Regions from separate parts of the Methylobacter sp. S3L5C genome, predicted to be linked through region 2. Evidence: predicted binding sites of a transcription regulator. Region 2 holds the regulator's gene; the other holds the start of a gene.
What was found. Region 2 encodes HrcA, which represses chaperone genes, less so after heat shock. Its sites were predicted from a motif close to TNTTAGCACTCNNNNNNNNNGAGTGCTAANA; they were not measured.
Positions count from the first base shown of each region.

Region 1: a site for HrcA is predicted at 2,458-2,488, ahead of KKZ03_RS02580 (co-chaperone GroES). Genes of this name have one in related genera too.

Region 1 is NZ_CP076024.1:532,966-537,399, forward strand. Features, by position in the region: gene KKZ03_RS02570 (glutathione S-transferase) at 1-231, opposite strand, end outside; gene groL (chaperonin GroEL) at 433-2,085, opposite strand; gene KKZ03_RS02580 (co-chaperone GroES) at 2,134-2,421, opposite strand; gene KKZ03_RS02585 (molybdopterin-synthase adenylyltransferase MoeB) at 2,560-3,306, shown strand; gene KKZ03_RS02590 (hypothetical protein) at 3,400-3,606, opposite strand; gene pqqA (pyrroloquinoline quinone precursor peptide PqqA) at 3,955-4,029, shown strand; gene pqqB (pyrroloquinoline quinone biosynthesis protein PqqB) at 4,161-4,434, shown strand, end outside.
Region 2 is NZ_CP076024.1:1,698,642-1,703,075, forward strand. Features, by position in the region: gene dnaK (molecular chaperone DnaK) at 1-1,621, opposite strand, end outside; gene grpE (nucleotide exchange factor GrpE) at 1,693-2,295, opposite strand; gene hrcA (heat-inducible transcriptional repressor HrcA) at 2,357-3,409, opposite strand; gene KKZ03_RS07840 (SRPBCC family protein) at 4,012-4,434, shown strand, end outside.

The sequences.
Region 1 (4,434 bases), 1.2 Mb from region 2:
CGCTAATGCCCAGCGCATAATATCCAAACTTTCCTCAATCACCGTTCCATTGGTAAGCTGTAATACCGGCACGGTACCTTTTGGAGATATAGCCAGAAGATGTTCCGGTTTGTTTTTTAATTCCACTTCCCGAATTTCTACAGGAATACCCGCATAAATAATGGCCATTCTGGCTCTGATTGCGTAAGGGCAACGTCTGAAGCTATATAAAATGGGGAGGTTATTAGTCATGTTTAGTTATTTGGTTTGCACACATTTTAATTGGGTATATTAACTATCCTCAATTAACGTAATCTGGCATGTTGAGCCACAAAAGCACATCAATTGAATAATCTTCACCAAGGATACTAATAAAAAAGCCCCGGTTGTTAAAAACAACCGGGGCTTTTTTGTGAAGCAGAGCTTAAAGCACAAAGCTTTAAGACAGCACGATTACATCATGCCGCCCATTCCACCCATGCCGCCCATGCCGCCCATGTCTGGCATTCCGCCATGACCTTTGTCATCGCTAGGTGCATCAGCAATCATTACTTCTGTAGTCAGCATTAAGCCGGCAACAGACGCTGCATTTTGCAAAGCAGTACGTGTTACTTTGGCAGGATCAAGAATACCCATTTCGATCATGTCGCCGTATTGGCCAGTCGCTGCATTGTAACCGTAGCTACCAGTACCTTTTTGCACTTCGTTAAATACTACTGAAGGCTCGTCGCCTGCATTGGCAACAATTTGACGCAAAGGCTCTTCCATCGCACGACGCAAGATATTAACACCAACCGTTTGGTCGTGATTAATACCTTCCAGGCCAACTAATGCTGACAATGCGCGAACTAACGCAGTACCACCACCAGCAACTACGCCTTCTTCAACAGCAGCGCGTGTTGAATGCAGAGCATCTTCTACGCGGGCTTTCTTTTCTTTCATTTCAATTTCAGTTGCAGCGCCAACTTTGATTACAGCAACACCGCCAGCTAATTTAGCCAAACGTTCTTGCAGTTTTTCTTTGTCGTAGTCAGAAGTTGCATCGTCAGCTTGTGCACGAATTTGTGCAACACGGCCCTTGATTTGCTCTTCAGAACCTGCACCATCAATGATAGTGGTGTTTTCTTTAGTAATTTGTACTTTTTTGGCTGTACCCAGTTGCGCTAATTCCGCTTTTTCCAGGCTCAAACCAACTTCTTCAGAAATTACTACCGCACCGGTCAGCACAGCAATATCTTCCAACATGGCTTTACGACGATCACCAAAACCAGGCGCCTTAACTGCTGCAACTTTAACGATACCACGAATAGTATTAACAACCAGAGTCGCCAACGCTTCGCCTTCAACATCTTCAGCAACGATCAATAATGGACGACCGGCTTTTGCAACTGCTTCCAGAATTGGTAACATATCGCGGATATTGGAAATTTTCTTTTCAAAAATAAGAATCAATGGATCGTCTAGTTCGACGCTCATATTTTCTTGTTTGTTGATAAAATAAGGCGACAAATAGCCACGGTCAAACTGCATACCTTCAACGACGTCTAATTGGTTATCAAGGCCTGAACCTTCTTCAACAGTGATAACGCCTTCTTTGCCGACTTTTTCCATTGCTTCAGCAATGATTTTACCAACTGACTCATCAGAGTTGGCTGAAATTGTACCAACTTGAGCAATAGCTTTGTTGTCAGTACAAGGTGTTGCAGCTGCAACAATGGCTTCAACCGCTTTAGTTACCGCCAAGTCAATACCGCGTTTCAAGTCCATTGGGTTCATACCGGCGGCAACCGCTTTCAAACCTTCGTTGACGATAGATTGTGCCAATACTGTTGCAGTAGTGGTACCATCACCGGCCACATCAGAAGTATGCGAAGCCACTTCTTTAACCATTTGTGCGCCCATGTTTTCGAATTTGTCTTTTAATTCGATTTCTTTGGCAACAGATACACCGTCTTTTGTAATGGTTGGAGCGCCGAAGCTTTTGTCCAGAATCGCATTACGACCTTTAGGGCCTAAAGTTACTTTTACTGCGTTTGCTAAAATGTTAACACCACGCGCCATACGGACACGTGCGTCATCACCAAATAATACGTCTTTTGCTGCCATTTTTATTCCTAACTATGTGTGTGATTATGATTAATAAAAAGCTTGGTCTTAACCTAAGATACCCATGATGTCTTCTTCACGCATAACGATAAGATCTTCACCATCAACTTTAACTTCGTTACCTGAGTATTTGCCAAACAAAACTTTATCGCCAACTTTAACGTCCAATGCGCGCACTGTACCATTATCCAGTTGTTTGCCATTACCTACGGCTAATACTATACCCTGGCTTGGCTTTTCAGCAGCAGAACCAGGTAATACAATGCCACCAGCAGATGTCGTTTCTTCTTCAAGGCGTTTAACTATAACTCTATCGTGTAACGGACGTATATTCATCTATATCTCCTAACATTAAAATAAAAGGGTAACTGCTATTAGCACTCGCTAGCAATGAGTGCTAATGATAATGAGCTTTTGCAGCCTGTCAAGTTCTTTGGCATAATCTCTAGCCACCATACACATTTAATATGACCCATGAATGACAACCAACTATTGCGCTATAGCCGTCAAATAATGCTGCCCCAAGTTGATATTGAGGGACAACAAAAACTCCTTGCCGCCAAGGTATTAATTGTTGGTGCCGGCGGCTTGGGATCGCCTGCCGCCATGTACCTTGCCGCAGCAGGGATCGGCAACATTACTATTTATGATGACGACGAGGTGGAGTTATCCAATTTACAAAGACAGATTGCTCATCACACAGTCGATATTGGGACTGATAAAGTAATTTCAACCCGTGAAACACTGAATAAATTAAATCCTGATGTCAATGTAAAAGCCGTCAAGCAAAGACTGACTGGAGAACAACTCAATAGGGAAGTAAAAGCAGCAGATGTGGTGCTTGATTGTAGCGATAATTTCTCGACACGATTTGCAATCAACAAGGCCTGCGTTAATTATCAAACGCCGCTGGTTTCAGGTGCAGCAATCCGCTTTGAAGGCCAGGTATCGGTATTCACTCCAGGTAAAAATAACAGTCCATGTTACAACTGTTTATATAGTAGTGAGGGCGAAGAATTACAAACCTGCTCAACCAATGGAGTTATAGCGCCTATCACAGGAATAATTGGCAGCATCCAAGCCCTAGAAGCGATGAAGTTAATTATCGCTATCGGCGAAACTTTAACCGGTCGGTTATTAATTTTGGATGGCTTATCAATGGAATGGAACACCCTGAAGCTAAAGCAAAATCCGAACTGCCCCACTTGTGGAAGACTGTAAGCCAGGTTAGATTAGCGTAACCCAACCTGATTTACAAAAACTTATATTTTTGGATGAACCAAATCACCCAAAAATATTATTAACAAACGTCATTTATTTTTTGGCAATCCGACTCTTGACGAAATTAATAGCACTTTCAGCTAATTCATTAACAAAAGACGGTGCGTCACTATCCGGATCAGGCTCCCCAAATGGCTTACCATTTTTCTGGGTATATTTGTAAATAAAGTAGCCTAACGGCGCAAATGCAACGCTGGCAATAATTAACATAATCAAAAATAGCTCAATAACACCACCCATAACCCCTCCTCATAATTTTATTTAGTTAGGCAATTTCCCACAAAGAACATACCCAAGTCGCTGGTCTTTTTATTCATTGTCTGCATTGTCAAAACAGTCGCGCAGCCAGCTATGCGACTGTTTTTCTACCTTGAAAATGAACAAAAATTCTGAGCCATCCGGGTCTATTCATTCTTGGCTGTTGCCTTATTATTTTTTTTTGAATTTCGATAATACTCTTTTCTAAAAAGAAAAACATCCTTGTTAAGTACTGTCAAACATTGCGTAAAAAAATAGTTCATCGTATACTTTTAATTAGCTTACTTGATCAAGCTAGCAACTATTCTAATAATCTTCTGGAGGTTCACGATGAAATGGGAAACACCAAGCTATACAGACCTACGTTTCGGCTTTGAAGTAACAATGTACATCTACAATCGCTAAATGAACTTTCCTGACTTAATTGTCGGGATCATTAAAGCTGGTTTAAAGAAGGGGTTCACTTAGAGCCCCTTTTTTTTGCCTGAAAATTGTTATTCCCGTATCATTCAAGGCTTTCTTTTAAGGCTTTCATCATGAAAATTAGAGTTCTTGGTTCAGGTGCAGGTGGCGGCTTTCCGCAATGGAACTGCAACTGCCATAATTGTCACCGTTTGCGTCATCACACAATGAACGGCAAAGCACGTACCCAATCATCCATTGCTGTGAGTACGGACAATAAAAACTGGCTGTTATTTAATACATCCCCCGATATTCGCGCGCAACTCGAAGCCTTCCCCGCCATTCAGCCCAAAGAAGGCATTCGTGACACCGGTATTAAGGCTATCATGCTTATTGATAGCCAAATTG
Region 2 (4,434 bases):
CATCCGCATGATTACGGGCATGAACTAATTCAGTCAACTTGCGATCTTCATCAGCATGGGCTTCAGCATCTTTAATCATACGATCAACTTCATCATCTGACAAACCACTGGAGGCTTTAATAATAATCGATTGTTTTTTACCGGTTGCCTTGTCTTTGGCCGATACGTTTAAAATGCCGTTGGCATCAATATCAAAAGACACTTCAATTTGTGGAACGCCACGTGATGCTGGTGGGATGTCCGCTAAATCGAAACGGCCCAGTGATTTATTAGCCGAGGCTTTTTCACGTTCACCTTGCAATACATGAATAGTGACGGCAGTTTGATTGTCATCAGCTGTAGAAAATACTTGTGCTGCATTGGTTGGAATGGTGGTGTTTTTTTCAATCAACTTGGTTAAAATGCCGCCCATTGTTTCGATACCCAGAGACAACGGAATAACGTCCAGTAACAAGACATCCTTAACATCACCTGACAAAACACCAGCCTGAATCGCCGCGCCTAAAGCAACTGCTTCATCGGGATTAACGTCTTTCCGGGGATCTTGACCAAAAATACTTTTAACCATTTCCTGTACTTTAGGCATACGGGTTTGGCCGCCCACCAAAATCACATCATTGATTTCCGATGCTTTAAGACCGGCATCTTTCAGCGCCATTTCGCAAGGGCCTTTAGTACGATTAATCAGTTCTTCAACCAAAGATTCCAACTTGGCGCGAGTCAACTTAACATTTAAATGCTTGGGGCCAGAGGCATCCGCAGTAATGTAAGGCAAGTTAACATCGGTTTGTTGGCTTGACGATAATTCGATCTTGGCTTTTTCTGCCGCTTCTTTTAAACGTTGCAGAGCCAATGGATCGTTGTGTACATCTACGCCACTTTCTTTTTTAAATTCAGCGGCAAGAAACTCGATAATTCTTGAGTCAAAGTCTTCACCACCCAGGAAAGTATCGCCATTAGTTGATAATACTTCAAATTGATGCTCACCATCAATTTCGGCAATTTCAATGATGGATATATCAAAAGTACCGCCACCCAAGTCATAGACAGCAATTTTGGTGTCGCCTTTAGGTTTGTCCATGCCGAATGCCAATGCCGATGCAGTGGGTTCGTTAATAATACGTCTAACTTCCAAACCTGCAATACGACCGGCATCTTTGGTTGCCTGACGTTGTGAATCGTTAAAATAAGCCGGAACAGTAATAACCGCTTCGGTTACTGGTTCGCCTAAATAAGCTTCCGCATCTTTTTTCAACTTCATCAAAATACGGGCTGAAATTTCTGGCGAGGCCATTTTTTTGCCATGTACTTCTACCCATGCATCCCCGTTTTCTGCTTCGACGATTGAGTAAGGCACCATTTTGATATCTTTTTGTACGACATCATCTTTAAAACGACGACCGATCAAGCGTTTAATTGCAAATAGTGTGTTTTTTGGATTGGTGACTGCCTGGCGTTTTGCTGATTGTCCTACCAACACTTCATCATCACTACTAAAAGCAATAATGGATGGTGTAGTACGTGCTCCTTCACTGTTTTCAATTACTTTTGCAACGCCGTTTTCCAACACAGCAACACATGAGTTGGTTGTTCCTAAATCTATGCCAATTATTTTAGCCATTGAATGCTCCAGACTGAATTTGTATAAAAAATGTAAAAGTTATTGTCGATATGGGGGCTGTTTTATGGTGTTCAAGCCTGTGCATTATCTTCGGATGGTTTTTCTGGTGCTTTTGCCACAACAACCATGGCGGGTCGCAGTAAACGTCCATTCAGGACATAACCTTTTTGAAACACGTTAACAACGGTATTAGGTTCTGCACCTTCTATTTCCTGCATCATCATCGCTTGATGTTGTTCGGCGTTGAAGGGTTGTCCCAAAGGATCAATGGCAACGATGTTAAATTTTTCAAACAAGGCTTCAAACTGCTTAATCGTTAAGTCACTGCCTTCTCTGAATTTTTTTACGTCCTCGCTATCGCCTGTTGCCGCTTGCAGGCCCAAAACCAGGCTGTCAAATACGGGTAGTAATGCTTTGCCAAAACTGGTTAAGGCAAATTTATGAGCATCTTCCAGATCCTTTTGAGTTCTTCTTCTCAGATTTTCCATTTCTGCCTGGCTGCGAACGGCTTTATCCCAAGACTCATGCGCTTTTTGTTTGGCTTCTTCCAGTTCTTGTTTCAGCTCTTCAATGGTGTATTCATGCTCACCGACTTCAGTGTGTACTTGCTCTTCATCGGTAGTCTTGGCTTCAACATCAATCTGTGATTCAGGTGTTTCCTGATCAATACTCATCTTTTAAGTTCCTTAAAATAGTTGTAATAACGTGCTTAAACGCACAAAGAAATATTGCTATCTATGATGGGGTCGATGTTTTTGGATTCAAGGCTGCACCCAATATTTTTGCGGTAATATCAACAAACGGGATGATTTTTTCATAAGCCATGCGTGTTGGTCCAATAACACCAAGTACACCAACTACTTCATCATCAACAGAATAAGAAGAAGTAACCAGGCTACAATGGTCAAATGCCTGGCAACCGGATTCTTCGCCTATAAAAATCTGCACACCTTCCGTTTTCATGGATTGGTCCAGAAGATGAATAACATCCTGTTTTTGACTAAATGCTTCAAACAATTTTTTTAAATGATCTCGGCCTGATAACTCGGAAAAGCCCATTAAATTGGTTTCTCCGGTTAGTACATAATCATTTTTTTCAGGGTTGTCGGATTGAAACGTCAATTGTGCCATTTTTATCGCATCGAGCATCGCCTGATTCATGCGTTCCTGATCATCTTGCAGTTCTTTTAAAACGGCAGAACGAACAGCCGTCAGGCTGTGACCACCATAAATTGAACCAAGATATGCGCCAGCTTGTTGTAGTTCTGCCGCGCTAAACAGCTTGTCGGTATGAATAACTTTGTTATGAACTTCTTGTTCATTAGTGACAAAAATAACCAGTACGCGTTTATGCGATAAAGGTAAAAATTCAATATGTCGCAAGCAGACTAATTCTCTTTTTGGTAAAGTCACTACCCCGGCCATTTTGGTTAAGTCTGCAATTAACCGTGATGCAGCCCCAATCATGTTACTGGTGTCTTCTTTTTTCGACAATCCCTCGTACAGTCTGGTCAATTCTTTAATGTCTAACGGCTTAATGATTAGCAAGCTGTCAACAAACAAGCGATAGCCACTAACGGTAGGTACGCGTCCCGCTGACGTATGTGGTGAATGTATCAAGCCCAAATCTTCCAGATCGGCCATGACATTACGAATGGTCGCAGAGCTTAAATTTAACTCCGAATCTGTTGATAACACTCTGGAACCGACAGGCTGTCCATCATTGATATAGCGTTTAACCAGTGTTTTTAATAATTGCAACGACCGTTCGTTTAAATCCCGAGTAATCTTACTCACCTATACCTCTATAAAGCCAACGCGTGAGTGATAATCCTGAAAAATATCAGTTCACCAGGTCATTGTCAACAAAGGGCAGGAACCGATATGTGGTAATGAAAGTAAATTCATCCTTTATCGAATCTTCTCTGGCTTGGTTGAAGGGTTCAGGATTGCCGCTATTGGTACCTTAAACGATTAGGCTTTTGGTAGGTGTAAAAAAGTAAGTTCATTATTGACACTACAAAATTAATAGTTGGTTGGCTAAATGAACAGGTAGTGTGGGAATGTCATACTTAAATGCTCCCATAAAATACCCCGTAATAAATATGCCCAAGTGTGCGTTGGTCAATGGATAAATTGATTCAATCACGCAGGATATTAAATTTTTAAGTACGCCAATTAATGCTTGGGATACTCAGTTGACATATAATATCCAAGTTGGGCATAAACTTTTAATAACTTGAGCATAAGAGTAATGTGTCAAGAACAGGCTGAGTATCAAATGTTTTATCCCCATACTTTGTATCTCGGCATAAACTATGCTGAGTATGAATGACCCAAACTAATAAATATTCATGCCTTACCATTTATATTCACAACCAGGAGTTACTATGAAGAAATTTACCCTAATTACATCAGTTGCACTGTTCTTGTTTACGGCGATTGCCAATGCACATGGTCCTGTACGTCAAAAAGCTGAGGAACAAATTACCATCAATGCGCCGGCTGAAAAAGTATGGGCTCTTATTAAAGATTTTGGGGATATGTCCTGGAGTCCCAGTATAGCTGGAACAAAGGCAGAGGGTGGTAACACAAAAGGTGCTACTCGTGTTCTGACTTTAAAAGAGGGTGGTACTATTAAGGAAGAGCTGAAAAAATACGATGAGACAAAAATGTCTTATGCTTACAAAATTACCGAAATGAGTACTGCAAAAACAATCACTCATGCCGGTGCTGAAGAAAATGTACCGGTATTGCCGGTAGATAACTACTCGGCAAGTATTGATATAGAAGCTAAAGGCGATACTTCTGTC